DNA from 4 places in the Halomonas kalidii genome. Region 3 is predicted to be linked to each of the others. Evidence: predicted binding sites of a transcription regulator. Region 3 holds the regulator's gene; each other region holds the start of a gene.
The links. The regulator sigma-54, encoded in region 3, starts transcription at its own class of promoters, with help from an activator protein. The targets are predictions, from matches to a motif close to TGGCACNNNNNTTGCTNT.
Positions count from the first base shown of each region.

Region 1: a site for sigma-54 is predicted at 1,911-1,928, ahead of QLQ85_RS18960 (nitrate reductase). Genes of this name have one in related genera too.
Region 2: a site for sigma-54 is predicted at 1,625-1,642, ahead of speB (agmatinase). Genes of this name have one in related genera too.
Region 4: a site for sigma-54 is predicted at 2,861-2,878, ahead of glnL (nitrogen regulation protein NR(II)). Genes of this name have one in related genera too.

Region 1 is NZ_JASCQN010000051.1:507,562-512,161, forward strand. Features, by position in the region: gene QLQ85_RS18950 (CmpA/NrtA family ABC transporter substrate-binding protein) at 1-1,028, opposite strand, end outside; gene QLQ85_RS18955 (ANTAR domain-containing response regulator) at 1,055-1,654, opposite strand; gene QLQ85_RS18960 (nitrate reductase) at 2,070-4,600, shown strand, end outside.
Region 2 is NZ_JASCQN010000032.1:281,677-286,276, forward strand. Features, by position in the region: gene QLQ85_RS09725 (sigma-54 interaction domain-containing protein) at 63-1,490, opposite strand; gene speB (agmatinase) at 1,704-2,654, shown strand; gene QLQ85_RS09735 (YjiH family protein) at 2,723-4,105, shown strand; gene QLQ85_RS09740 (5-guanidino-2-oxopentanoate decarboxylase) at 4,184-4,600, shown strand, end outside.
Region 3 is NZ_JASCQN010000025.1:275,455-280,054, forward strand. Features, by position in the region: gene rapZ (RNase adapter RapZ) at 1-765, opposite strand, end outside; gene ptsN (PTS IIA-like nitrogen regulatory protein PtsN) at 815-1,285, opposite strand; gene hpf (ribosome hibernation-promoting factor, HPF/YfiA family) at 1,292-1,600, opposite strand; gene QLQ85_RS05925 (RNA polymerase factor sigma-54) at 1,702-3,117, opposite strand; gene lptB (LPS export ABC transporter ATP-binding protein) at 3,268-3,993, opposite strand; gene lptA (lipopolysaccharide transport periplasmic protein LptA) at 4,002-4,529, opposite strand; gene lptC (LPS export ABC transporter periplasmic protein LptC) at 4,526-4,600, opposite strand, start outside.
Region 4 is NZ_JASCQN010000029.1:16,122-20,721, reverse strand. Features, by position in the region: gene glnA (glutamate--ammonia ligase) at 453-1,859, shown strand; gene QLQ85_RS07345 (DUF4124 domain-containing protein) at 2,055-2,627, shown strand; gene glnL (nitrogen regulation protein NR(II)) at 2,987-4,030, shown strand; gene ntrC (nitrogen regulation protein NR(I)) at 4,023-4,600, shown strand, end outside.

The DNA of each region.
Region 1 (4,600 bases), on a different contig from region 3:
GTGGCCGCATCGAAATGCACAGGGCTGTAGCACTCCTCCAGGGTGTGCAGATCGAGCGTGCGGCCGTGGTCGCGCATGTGCCGGCCGATGTGCTCGGCGAAGCGGCCCGCTGTCGCGGGGGAGGGGCGGAGCACACCCTCGCCGTGGAGGCGCTGGTGAATCGGCGCCCTGTCCAGCCCCAGGCCGTCGAGGTGGCAGATCGAGCGGTCGAGATAGGGCGGCAGGGCGAGCCAGTCCCGTGCCCGGCGCCCATGCTCGGGGGATTCGGCGAGCCAGGTGCTCGCCCGCTCCAGGGCGCGGATCAGCGCCGCCTGGGTGGCCGGGTAGCGCCGCGCCCAGGAGCCGGTCACGCCGAGCACCTTCTCCGGATGGTCGGGCCACAACTGGGCGCCGGTGGCGACCAGCCGCCCCGCGCCGCGGTGGCGGGCCAGGGTCCCCCAGGGCTCGCCGGCGCAGAAGCCGTCGATGCGCCCCTCCTGCAGGGCTTCCACCATGCGGGGGGGCGGCAGGGCGATGAGCTCCACCTCTCGCTCGGCGTCGATGCCCGCCAGCGAGAGCCACTCGCGCAGCAGATAGTGCTGGCAGGAGAAGGGATAGACCATGGCCAGGCGGGGGCGACGTTCGCCCGCTTGCCGGCGCAGCCAGTCGCCCAGCGCGCGTGCGCCCATCGCGGGATCCTCACCGAGTGCCGCGCCGCTGTCGCGGCAGAGCGTCTCGGAGAGCGTGAGGGTATTGCCGTTGCGGCTCAGGATGATCGGTGCCCGGGCATCGCAGGGCGCCCGGCCCAGTCCCAGGCTCATGGCCAGCGGTAGTGGCGCCAGCATCTGGGCGCCATCGAGCAGGCCGGCGGCGACCTTGTCACGCAGCGTCGACCAGGCGTTCTCCCGCGACAGCGAGACCTCGAGGCCCTGCTCGGCGAAGAACCCCCGCTCCCGGGCGATGATCAGCAGGGCGGCATCCAGCAGGGGAATGAAGCCCAGGGTCAGGCGTTCCAGTTCGGGGGATGGCGGCATGGCCGTCGTGCTCATGGCTGTCTCGTTCATGACAGGGGCCCCTACTCGGGTGATCGAGGGTTCAGGCGTTCGAGAATGTCGATGACGCTGTCGGCGACCTCGGCCAGTCGTTGGCCGCGATCCATGGCCAGCTTGCGCAGCATGCGATAGGCCTGCTCCTCGTCGCAGTCCTGGTGCTTCATCAGCAGGCCCTTGGCGCGTTCGATGCGTTTGCGGTCGGCCAACTGGTTACGCGCCTGGTCGAGCTCCTGGCGCATGGACTGGAAGGCATCGAAACGGGCGATGGCGACCTCGATGATGGCCTTGACCCGGCCGGGCACCAGGCCATCGACCACGTAGGCGCTGACGCCCGACTGCAGTGCCGCCTGCATGGTATCGGGGTCGTGCTGGTCGGCGAAGAACACCACCGGACGCGGGTTCTCGCGATTGAGCAGGGCCATGCTCTCCAGGGTGTCGCGATCGGGCGATTCCATGTCGATGATCACCACGTCGGGCTGGTGGCGGGCGACCATCTCGTTGAGGCTCGCCGGGCTCTGCAGATGGCAGATGACCGTATGACCCTCGCTGGTGAGGGCCTCCTCGACCATGGCGGCGCGCACGACCTCGTCGTCGATCAGCAGGATGTTCAGGGGTGGTGGCATGGCTGTGTCGCTCGTCGTGTTGCGTGCGTTTACTGCACTGCAAGATGCATTCCAGTTACCGCTACCTCGAGGCGGGACGCCAGTCCCGGGCGGGTGGGAGGGAAGCGTGGCCGTCGTGTCGAGGGCTGTCGGCACCAGGGTGGTGCATGGTGTGGCCGGTCATGATAGTCATTGGTGCGGTGGGCGAGAGCCAAGGTTCCCGGCAGGGGGGGCGAGGGAGCCTCAGGTCTTTGGAGTGACAGCAGAAATTACAGCATGGCATGTGTGTTGCTTGAGGGGTGGCACTAGCTGATCACACGGTAAGGAGAGCCATGCCGGCTCTCCGACCAGGCAACGACGCCCGCCAACGGTCCCCTGCTCAGGGGGGTGTTGGCGGGCGTCGCCGTTTCCAGACCTACCGCGACAGGAGATCGTCATGCATCAGGCCCGAACCACCTGCCCCTACTGCGGCGTCGGCTGTGGCGTGCTGGCCTGCGTGGAGAACGACCGGATCACCGGGGTGGACGGCGATGCCGATCACCCGGCCAACTTCGGGCGGCTGTGCGTCAAGGGCTCGGCACTGCACGAGACCCTGGGAGACCACGGCCGACTGACCCGCCCGCGGGTCGACGGTGCCGAGGTCGACTGGGAGACGGCACTCGACGCCGTGGCCGATCGACTGCAGGCGACTCGCCGCGACCACGGCAAGGGGGCGGTGGCGGCCTATCTCTCGGGGCAACTGCTCACCGAGGACTACTATGTCGCCAACAAGCTGTTCAAGGGCTTTCTCGGTACGCCACACCTGGATACCAACTCGCGGCTCTGCATGGCCTCGGCGGTCGCCGCCTACAAGCGCTCCCTGGGGGCCGATGCGGTGCCCTGCAACTACGAGGACATCGAGGAGGCCGAGCTGGTGGTGCTGGTCGGCTCGAACCTGGCCTGGAACCACCCGGTGCTCTACCAGCGCCTGCGCACCGCCAAGAGTCGCAACCCTCTGATGCGGGTGGTGGTGATCGATCCCCGGGTGACGGACACCTGCGAGATCGCCGACCTCTACCTGGGCCTCAAGCCCGGCAGCGACGCCCGGCTGTTCAACGGCCTGCTGGCCTGGATGGCCGACAAGGGCAGGCTGGACCGCGTCTATCTCGAGAAGCACACCACCGGCTTCGATGACGCCCTGGCCACGGCCCGGGAGGGCGACGGCGCGGTGGAGGCCATCGCCGCCGACTGCGATGTCGACCCGGAACGCCTCGAGACCTTCTTCTACTGGTTCGCCAGCCAACTGCACGTGGTGACCCTCTACTCCCAGGGAATCAACCAGTCCTCCAGCGGTACCGACAAGTGCAATGCCATCATCAACTGCCACCTGGCCGGCGGCAAGATCGGGTTGCCGGGCGCCGGGCCCTTCTCGATCACCGGCCAACCCAACGCCATGGGGGGCCGCGAGGTGGGCGGATTGGCCAACCAGTTGGCGGCTCACATGGACTACCACAGTCCCGGGGCCATCGACCGCGTCACCCGCTTCTGGGCCACGCAGCACCTGGCGCCGGATGTGCCGGACGGGCCGGGCCACAAGGCGCTGGAGCTGTTCGAGGCGATCGAACGAGGCGAGGTGCGGGCGGTATGGATCATGGCCACCAACCCGGCGGTCAGTCTGCCCGACGTTCACCGGGTGCGCCGGGCCCTGGCGAAGTGTCCGCTGGTGATCGTCTCCGAGTGCGTGGCCGATACCGACCTGCTGCCCTACGCCGACATCGTGCTGCCGGCCTCGGGCTGGTCGGAGAAGGACGGCACCGTGACCAACTCCGAGCGGCGCATCTCCCGGCAGCGCGGCATCCTGCCGCCGCCGGGGGAGGCACGTCACGACTGGTGGATCATCACCCAGGTGGCCCGCCGACTCGGGTTCGGCGAGGCCTTCGCCTATGAGCACCCGGGCGAGATCTTCGACGAGCATGCCCGGCTGTCGGGGTTCGAGAACCAGGCCGGCACCGACTCCGCGCGGCTGTTCGATATCTCCGGACTGGCCGGGCTCGACCGGGCGGCCTATGACGCCCTGGCGCCGATCCAGTGGCCGGTGACCGCCGATGTCCCCCACGGCACCGCCCGGCTGTTCGAGGATGGCCGTTTCGCCACCCCGGATGGCCTGGCCCGGCTGATTCCGGTGCGCCCGCATGGGCCGCGGCAAACGCTGAGCGGGACTCGGCCGCTGCGCCTCAATACCGGCCGGGTGCGCGACCAGTGGCACACCATGACCCGCACCGGCCGTGCGCCACGGCTGATGAACCATCGCGCCGAGCCCTTCATCGAGGTGGAGCCCGGCGATGCCGAGGCCTGGGGCGTGCACGACCAGCAACTGGCGCGCTTGACCGGCGCCGGGGGCGACTACATCGGCCGGGTGCGGGTCTCCAAGGCCCAGCGGCGGGGCGAGGTCTTCGTGCCGATGCACTGGACCGGCCAGTTCAGCGGCCGTGCGAGCATGGGGGGACTGCTGGAGGCGCATCGCGACCCCGTTTCCGGACAACCCGAATCCAAGCATGGCGCGGTCTCGCTGGAGCCCCTGGCGGCCGGTTGGGAAGCGACCCTGCTGGTGGCCGACGGCCTGGAAGGCGCAGCCGACTGGTGTGATGCCACCCGCTACTGGGCGCGCATTCCGCTCGGCGGCTGCCAGCGCTGGCAGCTGGCCGGTGGCCGCGCGGATGCGCATGGCGACACGCGCCCCGACTGGCTGGCCTGGCTGGCACAGTACCTGCCGGTGGCCCCGACGCTGTGGTGCGAAGACCCGGCCAGCGGTCGCCTGCGCGCCGCGGGCCTCGAGGCGGGACGCCTGCGCTGGTGGCTGATGGTCGGTCCGCCCGCTGAGCTTCCTGGCCTGGCCTGGCTCGACGAGCGCTTCCAGGAGGCCGCCCGGGGCGACGCCCTGGATGCGGCTCGCCGCCGGCGCCTGCTTGCCGGCTGCGACGATGGCGC
Region 2 (4,600 bases), on a different contig from region 3:
AAACTGTCTGCGCTCGGTCACGCGGGTCGAGCGAGGGGACATCGAGCGTGGCACGAGGCGAGTCACGCCCGGTGAATTCGTAACCCGTGCCGCCTGAGCTTGCGCACCACGCTGGGCTGGCTGATCCCGAGACGCTCGGCGATGGCGTAGGTACTGGCCAGCTCCCCGCATGATGTCGCCAGCACCTCACGCTCGACGCGGGACAGGTAATCCGGCAGCGACTCGCCCGGGGCGACCCCCGGCGGCTTTACGGCTGCATCGCCATCGACGCCCCCTCCCGGCCCCATGACCGGTGTCGACACGGCACGCCATGGCGGCGCCTCGATTATGTCGCCGGGCGCCGAGAGCCAGGCCCGCTCCAACCAGTTCTCCAGCTCACGCACATTGCCCGGCCAGTCGCTGCCCATCAGTTCCGACCAGGCGCCGGCGTGCAGCAGCTTCTGCCGGCCGTAGCGCCGGTTGAGGCTCGCCAGGCAGTTTTCCACCAGGGCGGGAATGTCCTCACGTCGCTCGCGCAGTGGTGGCAGCGTCACCGGAATCACATTGAGTCGATAGTAGAGATCGAGCCGGAAGCGCCCCGCCTCCACGTTGCGCGCCAGGTCCTGGTTGGTGGCGACCACCAGTCGGAAGTCCACCCGCCGCGGCCGGGTATCGCCGAGCCGAGTGACGGTTCCATCCTGAATCACCTTGAGCAGCTTGGTCTGCATCAGCAGCGGCAGCTCGCCGATCTCGTCGAGAAACAGCGTGCCCCCCTCGGCCTGCTCGAGCAGCCCCGCCTTGCCCTGCCGCGCCGCGCCGCTGAAGGCGCCGGGCTGGTAGCCGAACATCTCCGACTCGAAGAGGTTCTCGGGAATCGCACCGCAGTTGACCTCGACGAAGGGCCCCTCGCCACGTCGACTCCAGCGATGCAGCTGGCGGGCAAAGGCGGTCTTGCCGACACCGGACTCCCCCAGCATCAGCACCGTGGCGTCCGACGGCGCCACCCGCTTGAGCAACAGCGCCACCTCACGCATCACCCCGCTACGCACCTGGAGCGCCTCGAGGGCGTCATCCAGCCCCCCGTCATCGGTGACCGCTCCGGCATGACTGCGCCTGAGATGCTCGCTGAAGCGCTTCTGCAGCAGGGCGTACTCGTCCTGCAGCAGTTGCAGGTCGGTGAGATCCCGTGAGCGACTGACGATACGCTCGATGCGGCCGTCGACGAACACCGGGTGTGCCTCGGCGATCACCCGGCGCCCGGTGCCGGTCACCTGCATCAGTTGCACCGGCCGCCCGGTGCGCAGCACCTCCAGGCTGATCGATGGCTTGAGCACGCCCCGGGCCTCGAGCTCCTGCACCGTGGCCCGGGTCAGCTCCTCCCGGGACATGCCGTAGACCGCGGCGGCCCCCGGGCTCACGTCGAGTACCCGGCCCTTGCCATCGACGATGAAGAAATGGTCGTTGGCCGTCTCGATGATGGTCTGGAGCACACGGCTGTCGATATGGTCCATCCGGTTCCCCCTCCTGGCCCGCCGGCGATTCACTTATGCATCAACAATACATCATTGCATCACATAACGGGGCCTAATGATGCAATAACGCATCGCCTGGATAAAAACCTCCATGAAATCGGCAGGTTAAAATATGGCACACCCTATGCACGGCAGTCTGGACTCGTCTTCGAGCACCCATACCCCGACAGGGCGATATCAGAGGAGACCCCGATGCATCACTACAACCAACCCCTCGGCGGCAACGAGATGCCCCGCTTCGGCGGCCCGGCCACCATGATGCGCCTGCCCGCCCGACCGAGCGCCGAGGGCCTGGATGCCGCCTTCATTGGCGTGCCCCTGGACATCGGCACCTCCAACCGCCCCGGCACCCGGCTGGGGCCACGCCAGATCCGCGACGAGTCGCGCATGCTGCGGCCCTACAACATGGCGACCCGGGCGGCCCCCTTCGACAGCCTGCAGGTGGCCGACATCGGCGACGTGCCGATCAATACCTTTCATCTGCCGAAGAGCATCGACATCATCACCGCCTTCTACGCCGAGGTGCTCGGCCATGGCTGCACCCCGCTCACGCTCGGCGGCGAGCACACCATCACCCTGCCGATCCTGCGTGCCATCGCCGCAACGCACGGCCCCGTGGGGCTGATCCACATCGACGCCCATGCCGACGTCAACGACCAGATGTTCGGCGAACCCATCGCGCATGGCACGCCCTTCCGCCGCGCCCAGGAGGAAGGCCTGCTGGCCGGGAACAAGGTGGTGCAGATCGGCCTGCGCGGCACCGGCTATTCCGCCGAGGACTTCGACTGGTGTCGCCAACAGGGCTTTCGCGTGGTGACCGCCGAGCAGTGCTGGTACACGTCGCTGGCCCCGCTGATGGCCGAAGTCCGCGAGCAGATGGGCGACACCCCGGTCTACATCTCCTTCGACATCGACGGCCTCGATCCCTCGGTGGCCCCCGGTACCGGCACCGTGGAGATGGGCGGCCTGACCTCGGCCCAGGGCCTGGAGATCGTGCGGGGCGCCACCGGCCTGAACATCGTCGGTGGTGACCTGGTCGAGGTCTCGCCACCCTACGATCCCAGCGGCAACACCGCGCTGATGGGCGCCACCCTGCTCTACGAGATGCTCTGCGTCCTGCCCGGCGTCCAGCACCGCGACTGAACTCGCCGACGGTCGTCCTCGATCGCATCGATCCATCGCCAACGACAACAATCCGTGGGGTATCCCCTATGTCCGCTCTCGAATCCACCGGCAACGACGCCGCCCGTGACCGCGGCTTCCATCGCCGCGATCTCTTCAAGTTCCTGATCCCCTCGCTGATCGGGGTCAGCCTGTTCCTGGTCCCGTTCCAGGTCGGCGACACCATCAACATCGGCATGGGCCTGATGGCCGACGGCCTCAAGGCGCTGCTCGACGGCGCCCTGCCGGCCATCGCGGTATTCGTGCTCTGTCTTTCGGTCGTGGCGACGCTCTATATCAAGGTGGCCCGCCCGGCCTGGGCCGAGCACGGCGTGATGCGCGACATGTTCCACGTCGGCCCGGTGTGGTTGGGCATGCGCCTGCTCGGTGCCATCTTCGCGCTGATGACCTTCTTCCAGGTCGGCCCCGAGTTCGTCACCGCCTCCTTCACCGGCGGGGTGATGCTCAATGACCTGGCCCCGGTGCTGCTGACCTTCTTCTTCTTCGCCGCCCTGCTGCTGCCCTTCCTGGTCGAGTTCGGCTTCATGGAATTCATCGGCAGCCTGGTGCGCAAGCCGTTTCGGGTCATCTTCAACCTGCCGGGGCGCAGCGCCATCGACGCCACCGCCTCCTGGATGGGCTCGGGCACCGTCGGTGTGCTGATCACCACCCAGCAGTACGAGACGGGCTTCTACAATCGCCGCGAGGCCGCGGTGATCGCCACCAACTTCTCCATCGTGTCGATCGCCTTCAGCCTGTTGATCACCAGCTTCGTCGATCTCAACCACATGTTCGTCCAGTTCTACTTCACCGTGGTGGTGGCCGGCCTGATCGCCGCCGTGATCGTGCCGCGGCTGCCGCCGCTGTCGCGCAAGCCCGACAGCTACTACGAGCCGGTGGGTTGCCAGCTCGCCGAGAAGCGCACCGAGGAGGTGGGACTGCTGCGCTACAGCCTGCTGCAGGCGGTACGCCGTGCCGAGAAGGCCCCGGGCCCCCGGGAGCTGGCACGCAATGCCCTGTTCAACGTCGCCGACATCTTCCTCGCCCTGCTGCCGCTGGTGTTCGCCATCGGCACCGTGGCGCTGATACTAGCCGAGTTCACGCCGCTGTTCACCTGGCTCTCCTACCCCATGGTGCCGGTGCTCGAGCTGCTGCGCATTCCCGAGGCCGAGGCGGCCGCCCCGGCCACCCTGGTGGGCTTCGCCGACATGTTCCTGCCGGCGGTACTGGCGACCAACATCGAGAGCGAACTGACCCGCTTCGTGATCGCCTGCCTGTCGCTGACCCAGTTGATCTACATGTCGGAGATCGGCGCCCTGCTGCTCAAGTCGAAGATTCCGATCAAGCTGTGGGAGCTGGTGGCGATCTTCCTGCTGCGCACCGCCATCACCCTGCCGATCATCGCCTTCATGGCCCATGCGTTCTTCTTCTAATGCCGCGAGCAATGGGCTTCGAGCCTCGAGCAGTTCGTGGTTCGCAGCCCGCCGCTCATAGCCCAAAGGGGTTAACCAATGACTTGTGCCCAGTTGCTGTTGCGCCTGTTACGCGATACCTATGGCGTGGATACCGTCTTCGGCATCCCCGGGGTGCACACCGTCGCGCTCTATCGCGGCCTCACCGGCGGCGGGCTACGTCACGTCACCCCGCGCCACGAGCAGGGCGCCGGCTTCATGGCCGACGGCTATGCCCGCGCCACCGGCAGGCCCGGGGTCTGCCTGATCATCACCGGCCCCGGGATGACCAACATCGCCACCGCCATGGGCCAGGCGCTGGCCGACTCGGTGCCCATGCTGGTGATCTCCAGCGTCAACCGCCGCGACACCCTGGGGCGCGGCCAGGGCCGACTGCATGAGCTGGCAAGCCAGCAGCAGCTGATGGCCGGGGTCTCGCGCTTCAGTCACACCCTGCTCGACCCGGCTGCCCTGCCC
Region 3 (4,600 bases):
GCCGCCGGTGCAGCCGATGGCCACGGTCAGGTAGCTGCGATGGCTGGCCTGGTAGGCGGGCAGCCAGCGCTCCACCCAGGCCAGGATATCGTCATGCATCTCGCCGACGATGGGGTAGCCGTCGAGGAACTCGATGACCGCGGCGTCGCGGCCGGTGTACGGCCGCAGTCGGGGGTCCCAATAGGGGTTCGGCAGGCAGCGGGCGTCGAAGACGATGTCGGCATCGAGCGGCACGCCGCGCTTGAAGCCGAAGGACTCCACCGTCAGGGTCAACTGGTCGGTCCGGTGGTTGGCCACCTGGTCGCTGATTCGCCGACGCAACTCGTGCACCGAGAGTCGCGAGGTATCGATCACCAGGTCGGCCAGGTCGCGAATCTCGGCGAGCGCCGTCTCCTCGGAATCGATGGCCTCGGCCAGGGTCATGTCGCTGTCCCGTGTCAGCGGGTGACGGCGGCGGGTGGCCGAGTAGCGCTCGAGCAGGATGCGGGCATCGGTGGTGAGGTAGATCACCTGGCCGTCGATTCCGCGCGCGCGCACTTCCTCCAGCAGGGTGGGAAAGCGCTCCAGTGCATGGGGCAGGTTGCGCGCATCGATGCTCACCGCGATCGAGGTGTGGGGCGAGTGATCGCTGCTGAGTTCGTCCACCAGCGGGCCGAGCAGCATGGCCGGCAGGTTGTCGATGGCGTAGTAGCCGAGGTCCTCGAGGGCCTGCAGTGCGATCGACTTGCCGGAGCCGGATCGGCCGCTGATGATCACGAGCTGCATGGCGGGTCTCCTGGTCGTGTGACTGGCCGGGTGGCCCGGTGAGCGACGATCAGCCCGAGGACTGTCGTCGGATCGCCTCGATGAGTCGCTCATGGAGCTCGCGCTGGCTCGCGCTCTTGCGCAGCCGGCCGCGGGTCTCGGCATCGTTCATCACGCCCGCGACCTGGGCCAGCAGCGCGAGGTGGGCATCGTCGGCCTCTTCCGGTACCAGCAGCACGAAGATCAGGTCAACCGGCTCGCCATCGATGGCGTCGAAGTCGATCGGCTCGGCCAGCTTCAGGAAGCCGGCAAGGGGAGCCTTGCAGTGCGGGTCGCGGGCATGGGGAATGGCGACGCCGTTGCCGATACCCGTGCTGCCCAGCCGCTCACGGCCGATCAGGCGGCCGAAGACTTCCTGGCTGTCGAGGCTCGGTGTGTTCTGTGCGATGAAGGTGCTGAAGAATTCCAGTACCCGCTTCTTGCTTCCCCCGGGCACGCCGAACAGGGTGCGCTCGGGGGGCAGGATGGCTTCGAGTGTCATGATGGATCAGCGGGCACCGGCGCCCTGGGCGCGGGCCTGGACCTTCTCCTTGTGCTTGACCAACTGGCGGTCCAGCTTGTCGGCGAGCGCATCGATGGCGGCGTACATGTCACCGTCCATGGCCTCGGCGTGCAGATCGGCACCGGCGGCATGCAGGGTGCAGGCGGCCTGCTGGCGTTCCTTCTCGACGGAGAGCGTTACCTGCACGGTGGTGATGTTGTCGTAGTGGCGTTCCACGCGAGTGAGCTTTTCGTTCACATAGTCACGCAGGGCGTCGGTCAGTTCCACATGATGGCCGGTGATGTTGACTTGCATGACACGCTCCTTCGTCCTTCGATTGGTGCCTCGATTGTAACCCTTTTTCCTGCCCTGCAAACCCCCTGCTGAGGGCGATGCCAGCGGCGACTGGCGCTCACTCACCTTAGCCGCTTGCGCTCGCTGGAGGAGGCGATGCCCATGGCCTCCCGATACTTGGCCACGGTCCGCCGCGCGACGCTGATGCCGGCCTCCTCGAGCAGCGTCACCAGCTTGCTGTCGGAGAGCGGCTTGCGTGGCGGCTCCTCCTGGATCAGCTTGCGGATGCGGGCGCGGATCGCGGTGCTCGAGTGAGCGTCGCCATCCCCGTTGCCGACCTGGCTGGAGAAGAAATACTTCAGCTCGAAGACGCCGCGGGGGGTGTGGATGAACTTCTGGGTGGTGACTCGCGAGATGGTCGATTCGTGCATCTCCACGGCCTGGGCGATATCGGCCAGTATCAATGGCCGCATCGCCTCCTCGCCCTGCTCGAGGAAGTCGAGCTGGCGCGCCATGATCTCGCGTCCTACCCGCAGCAGGGTGTCGTTGCGGCTGGAGAGGCTCTTCATCAACCAGCGGGCCTCCTGCAGGTGATTCTTGAGGAACTGGTTGTCCTGGCTCTTGTCGGCGCGGCGAATCAGTGCCGCATAGTCGGGTTGGATGCGTAGCCGTGGCAGGGCCTCGGGGTTGAGCTCCACCTGCCAGCCGCGGTTGTCGTGACGGGCGACCAGGTCGGGAATGACGTAGTCGTTGTCGGATTCCGAATAGCGACTGCCCGGCCTCGGGTCCAGTGAGCGCACCAGGGCGATCACCTCGTCGAGGGCATCGTCATCGAGGCCGAGTCGGCGCTTGAGCAGGCGGCGGTCGTCACCGGCCAGCGCTTCGAGAAACTGGCGCACCAGGCGCCGGGCCTGGGGCAGCAACGGGGTGTCGTCGGGCAGGGCGGCGAGTTGCAGCATCAGGCATTCGCGCAGGTCCCGGGCGAAGATGCCGGTCGGCTCGAACTGCTGCAGGCGCAGCAATACCTGCTCCACCTCGCGACTCTTGAGTCCCTCGAGCCCCTGGTTCTTGAGCCCGTCACGCAATTCGTCGAGCGGCTGGGCCAGGTAGCCGGCGCCGTTCACGGCATCGATCAGGCTCTCGGCGATGTGTCGCTGACGTTCGTCCAGGTCGGTCATGGCCAACTGCCAGGCGAGGTGGTCCTGCAGGCTCTGGCCCGAGGCCTGGCGCTCGAAGTCTGGGCCCTCGCCGCTGCCGGCGGGAGAGGCGCCCAGATCCTGGTAGGTGTCCGACCAGTCGCTGTCGACCGAGAGTTCGCTGGGGATCTCGCTGGCCCAGTCGTCATCGGCAGGCTCGCTCGCTGCCTGTTCGCCGAAGCCGTCATCGAGCTCCAGCATGGGGTTCGACTCCAGGGCCTGCTGAATCTCCTGGCGCAGGTCCAGGGTGGAGAGCTGCAGCAGGGCGATGGCCTGCTGCAGTTGAGGCGTCATGGTCAGCTGGGTGCCGACACGCAGTTGCAGGGATGCTTTCATGGCCATGAGAGGTGTGTGCTCATTCGCCGAAAACCCCCACCCTAGTCCGCTGCCCGGCGCGTTGCAAGTCTTTTATTAGCAATAAGCATGCCATCGGCAATTTTCATGCCGCCATGCTGCAATAGCCTTTATATCAGTAAGTTGCGGTAGATGTGGTCAGAGGCGGAAGTCTTCGCCGAGGTACACTTCACGCACCCGCTGGTTGGCCAGGATCGCCTCGGCATCGCCCTCGGCGATGATCTGGCCGTCGCCGACGATGTAGGCGGTATCGCAGATATCGAGGGTCTCGCGCACGTTGTGGTCGGTGATCAGGACGCCGATATCACGGGCCTTGAGCTGACGGATGATGGCCTTGATCTCGCCCACCGAGATGGGGTCGACCCCGGCGAAGGGTTCGTCGAGGAGGATGAAGGCGGGTTCCGTGGCCAGCGCCCTGGCGATCTCCACCCGGCGCCGCTCGCCGCCGGAGAGGCTCATGCCGAGGTTGTCGCGGATATGGGTGACATGGAAGTCCTCGAGCAACTGCTCGAGCCGTGCCCTGCGCCCTGTGCGGTCGAGGTCCTGGCGGGTCTCGAGGATCGCCATGATGTTGTCGGCCACCGAGAGCTTGCGGAAGATCGAGGCTTCCTGGGGCAGATACCCGATACCGGCCCGGGCTCGTTCGTGCATGGCGGCCTTCGTCAGGTCGAGGTCGTCGATGTGGACCTCGCCGGCATCGGCGCGAACCAGCCCGACGATCATGTAGAAGGAGGTGGTCTTGCCGGCCCCATTGGGGCCGAGCAGGCCGACGATGCTGCCTTGGCCGATGGCCAGGCTGATGTCCTGCACCACGCGGCGGCGCTTGTAGCTCTTGGCCAGATGGCTGGCGCGGAGTGTCTTCATGTCGTCCCTTATTGCTCGGGCTGCAGGGTCATGCGTATGCGCTGGCGCTCTTCGACGCCCTCGGCCTCCGAGCGGGCCTGGACCACGCGCCGATCGAGGAAATACTCGAGATAGCCGCCGTCGAAGGTGTCGCCGCCCTGGTGCAGCTCGGCGCGATCGATCAGTTCCACCCGCCGCTCGGCGACGTAATAGACGATGGTGCGTCCCCAGCCGCGCACGAGTGGCTCGTCAGGTGCCGGCAGCTGCTCGATGTAGGCGCGTTCGCCGGTGGCGATGGCGTGAGAGAGTTCGCCCGACGCGTTGCGGCGGATCTCGACCCGGTCACCGGTCAGTTGCATGCTGCCCTGGCGGATGTCCACGTCGCCGGTATAGACGGCGGTGCCGGCGCGGTCGTCGAGATCGAGCTGGTTCGCCTCCACCTCGATGGGAGCGCTGGCGTCGCCCTCCAGGGCCTGCGCCGAGGGAGCGACCAGGACCGTGAGGGCCAACCCGAGCAGTGCCGGGGCCAGCAGGGAGGCAGGGGGCTGTCGCGTCATGGCTCGGGGTCCTCGTCGGTGGGGGATAGCGTCTCGGGCGGATGGTGACCGCGGACATTGTCGGTCAGGCG
Region 4 (4,600 bases), on a different contig from region 3:
GTTAAGCGTATCAATGTGTTTCCTGGGTGAAATTCCTGGGGCAGGGGGAGGAGTTCTGCCCTGTGACGGCATGAGCCGCGGCATCAATAAGAAGGCAGCTTCAGCCTGGGATCGCTTCTCGCGCCATGTTGGTGCGTTCGGGCTCCTTTATGCACCAATAATGTGCTTTCGGGGCGGTTCATGGGGCCTCCGCTGGGGTCGCGTGGCTGTCTTGGTGCAGAAGCGTGCGCCGTGATTCTGAAAAATGGCCAATGAAATCATCTGGTTGCTATTTGCTTACGCCATGCTGGTGCAATTCTGGCACGCTGTCTGCATTGATTTGGCCAGCGCCATGTTCGCGTATGGCGGTCGTGGGCAGTAGGCCTGCGACGTGCTAAAACTCTCGCTGGGCTGACCAGCGCCAGTGGATCATCATCCCAACATCTCGAGCCAAGCTCACAGTGGAGGACAACATGTCTGCCAAGACTCTCGCCCTGATCGAAGAACATGACGTCAAGTGGGTCGACCTGCGCTTCACCGACACCAAAGGCAAGGAGCAGCACGTCACCATTCCGACCCGTGACGTCGACGAGGAGTTCTTCGAGAACGGGCAGATGTTCGACGGCTCTTCCATCTCCGGCTGGAAGGGAATCAACGAGTCGGACATGATCCTGCGCCCGGAAGACGGTACCGCCTTCCTCGACCCCTTCACCGAAGATGCCACCCTGGTGCTGCGCTGTGACATCATCGAGCCGGCGACCATGCAGGGCTACGAGCGTGACCCGCGTTCCATCGCCAAGCGTGCCGAGGCCTACCTGCAGTCCAGCGGCCTGGGCGATACCGCCTTCTTCGGCCCGGAGCCCGAGTTCTTCATCTTCGACGAGGTGCACTGGAAGGCCGACATCGAAGGCGCCATGTACAAGATCTCCTCCGAAGAGGGCGCCTGGGCCACCGACCGCCAGGTCGAGGGCGGCAACCTGGCGCACCGCCCGCGGGTCAAGGGTGGCTACTTCCCGGTGCCCCCGGTGGACAGCTTCCACGACATCCGCGGCGCCATGTGCAACACCCTGGAGGCCATCGGCCAGAGCGTCGAGGTGCACCACCACGAGGTGGCCAACGCCGGCCAGAACGAGATCGGCGTCAAGTTCAACACCCTGGTGAAGAAGGCCGACGAGCTTCAGGAGATGAAGTACGTCGTGCACAACGTGGCGCACGCCTATGGCAAGACCGCCACCTTCATGCCCAAGCCGCTGGTCGGCGACAACGGCAGCGGCATGCACGTCCACCAGTCGTTCTGGAAGGACGGCGTCAACCAGTTCGCCGGTGACGAGTACGCCGGGCTCTCCGAGATGGCGCTCTACTACATCGGTGGCATCATCAAGCACGCCCGCGCCCTGAACGCCTTCACCAACGCCTCCACCAACTCCTACAAGCGTCTGGTGCCGGGTTTCGAGGCGCCGGTGATGCTGGCCTACAGCGCCCGCAACCGTTCCGCTTCCATCCGCATTCCCTACACCGCCAGCCCCAAGGGCAAGCGCGTCGAGTGCCGCTTCCCGGACCCGACCGCCAACCCCTACCTGTGCTTCGCGGCGATGCTGATGGCCGGCATCGATGGCATCAAGAACAAGATCCATCCTGGCGATGCCATGGACAAGAACCTCTATGACCTGCCGCCGGAAGAGGGCAAGGCCGTGCCGACCGTGGCCAACAGCCTGGATCAGGCCCTGGAGGCGCTGGACGCCGATCGTGCCTTCCTCACCGAGGGTAGCGTCTTCACCGACGACATGATCGATGCCTACATCGAACTGAAGATGGAAGACGTGGAGCGCATCCGCATGTCCACCCATCCGGTCGAGTTCGACATGTACTACAGCTGCTGATACGGCGTGTGCCGACCGTCCGGCCCTGCGGGGCCGGACGGTGCGACGACGCCTGATGCATTGACCGTAAAGGGGTTCCGCCATGGCGGAACCCCTTTCTTTCGTACACTATCCAAGAAGCAGCAGGGGCGACACCAGATGAGCGACAAGGCCGGTGTCCCCGGAAGTCATCGGCATCGACGCGGGGGGAGAGGCATGAACAAGGTACTCGTGGTATTGGCGCTCGGGCTCGCGGTGGGCCTTGCGGCCCAGGCCCAGACCGTCTATCGCACCACCGATGCCCAGGGCAACGTGACCTTCACCGACAATCCCGAACGCGGCGGAGAGGAGGTCGAACTGACGCCGCTCACCGTGGTGCCCTCCCGCGAGGTGCGCCAGGAGCGGGCCGTGCCGCGGGTCGACGGCAGCCGTGCCGCGACGGCCTCGCCGGGGCAGCCCTTCATGCCCTACGACAGCTTCCGGATCCTCGCGCCGGCCCATGAGGAGACGCTGCCCACCGGCCATGCCGGCAATGTCGAGGTCGAGCTCGATATCGTACCCGAGCTGCGCGAGGATCACCGCGTGCGTCTGCTGCTGAATGGCCAGGTCAGTCAGTCGGCGATGCACACCCGCGCCTTCATGCTCACCAACCTGGACCGCGGTGAGCATCAGCTGCAGGCCGAACTGCTCGATGCCGGTGGCGAAGTCCGCCATCGCACCTCGCCGGTGACCCTCTACGTGCAGCGGGCCAGCGTCAACCTGCCCCAGAACCCCAACCGCCCCAATTAGCCGCCCCTTCGCCGGGCACGGTCGTTGTGCCCGGACGGCAGCCCGAGGCCCTGTCGTGACGTGTCCCGTGACGACAGGGTCGTCGCTTGTCCCGAGCCTGCATTCCCGCTACTGGTGCAGCGGGGTGGCAAGCTGGCCTGCTTTCGTGCGCCGCCTGGTTCTATGCACTATTGTGGTGCACCAAGGGGGTGCGTCAGGGCACCGAAACGGCGCCAGGGCGCCCTTTCTGGTGCTGGCGCGCTTCTTGCAGTGCTATTGGCAACACGCCCTGCCATGTCCGGACGGGGCGGTGGGAGTCGAAGGGTCACTGCCATTCCATGGACGGTGAGCGGGACAACGCCATGATTCGAGAAGGCCCGATGTATCAACGCTTGATGGAGCACCTGACCACGGCCGTGTTGTTGCTGGATGGCCAGTTGCGCCTGTGCTGGATGAACCCCTCGGCCGAGGCCCTGCTGGCCGTCAGCCTGAGCCGGGTCGAGGGCATCGAGTTCACCAGCGTGGTGGGCAGCGAGGAGGGAATCGGCGAGGTGCTGGGCAAGGCCCGCGACGAGTTTCACCCCTTCACCCAGCGTGAGGCGCGGCTGGTGGTCGGGGGCGAGGTGCTCACGGTGGACTACACGGTCACGCCGCTCAGCGCCGACGAGCTGCTGCTGGAGATCGAGCCGCGTGACCGGTTGATGCGCATCTCCCGGGAGGAGGCCCTGCAGACCCGCCAGGAGACCATCAAGGTGCTGGCCCGCGGGCTGGCCCACGAGGTCAAGAACCCCCTCGGCGGCATCCGCGGCGCCGCCCAGCTGCTCGAGCGTGACCTCGACGATCCCGGGCTCAGGGAGTTCACCCATATCATCGTCGAGGAGGTCGACCGCCTGCGCGACCTGGTCGACTCCATGCTGGGCCCCAACCGGATGACCCGCCATGAGCCGCTGAACATCCACAAGGTGCTGGAGCGAGTGCGTTCGCTGCTGATCGTCGAGCAGCCCGGGGTGCAGATCGAGCGCGACTACGACCCCAGCCTGCCCGATCTCGCCGGCGACGAGGCACAGATGATCCAGGCGGTGCTCAACGTGGCCCGCAACGCCGTGGAGGCGATGACCGAGGCCGGTATCGCCGAGCCACGGCTGGTGTTGCGGACCCGGGCTCGCCGCCAGTTCACCCTGGGCGCCGAACGCCACCGGCTGGTCTGCGAAGTGGCGATCATCGACAACGGCCCCGGGATTCCCGAGGCGCTGCACGAGACGCTGTTCTACCCGATGGTCTCGGGACGGGCCGACGGCAGTGGCCTGGGGCTGTCCATCGCCCAGTCGATCCTGCACCAGCACCAGGGGTTGATCGAGTGCGACTCCTCGCCCGGCCATACCGAATTCCGATTGCTGATTCCGCTGGAGAAGCGCCATGACTGATGTCGCACGTGTCGTGATCGTCGATGACGATCGCGCCATTCGCTGGGTACTGGAGCGCGCCCTGGCCCAGCCCGACCTGGAGGTCGAGTGCATCGAGCGCGCCGATACCGCCCTCGGCCGCCTGCTCGACGATCCCCCCGACGTGCTGGTCACCGATATCCGCATGCCGGGCATCGACGGCCTGGACCTGATGTCGCGGGTGCGCGAGGCCCATCCCGACCTGCCGGTCATCGTGATGACCGCCCATTCCGACCTCGAGAGTGCCGTCGCCTCCTACCAGGGCGGCGCCTTCGAGTACCTGCCCAAGCCCTTCGATGTCGACGAGGCGCTGGCCCTGGTGCGCCGCGCCGTGGCCCATGCCCGCGAACGCAAGCGCCCGGTGAGCGTGCCCGAGGGGCTCGATGCCGAGATCATCGGCGAGGCGCCGGCGATGCAGGAGGTGTTCCGCGCCATCGGCCGGCTGTCGCACTCGCACATCACGGTGCTGATCAACGGCGAGTCGGGGACCGGCAAGGAGCGCGTCGCGCGCGCCCTGCACCAGCACAGCCCTCGCGCCGGTCAGCCCTTCAT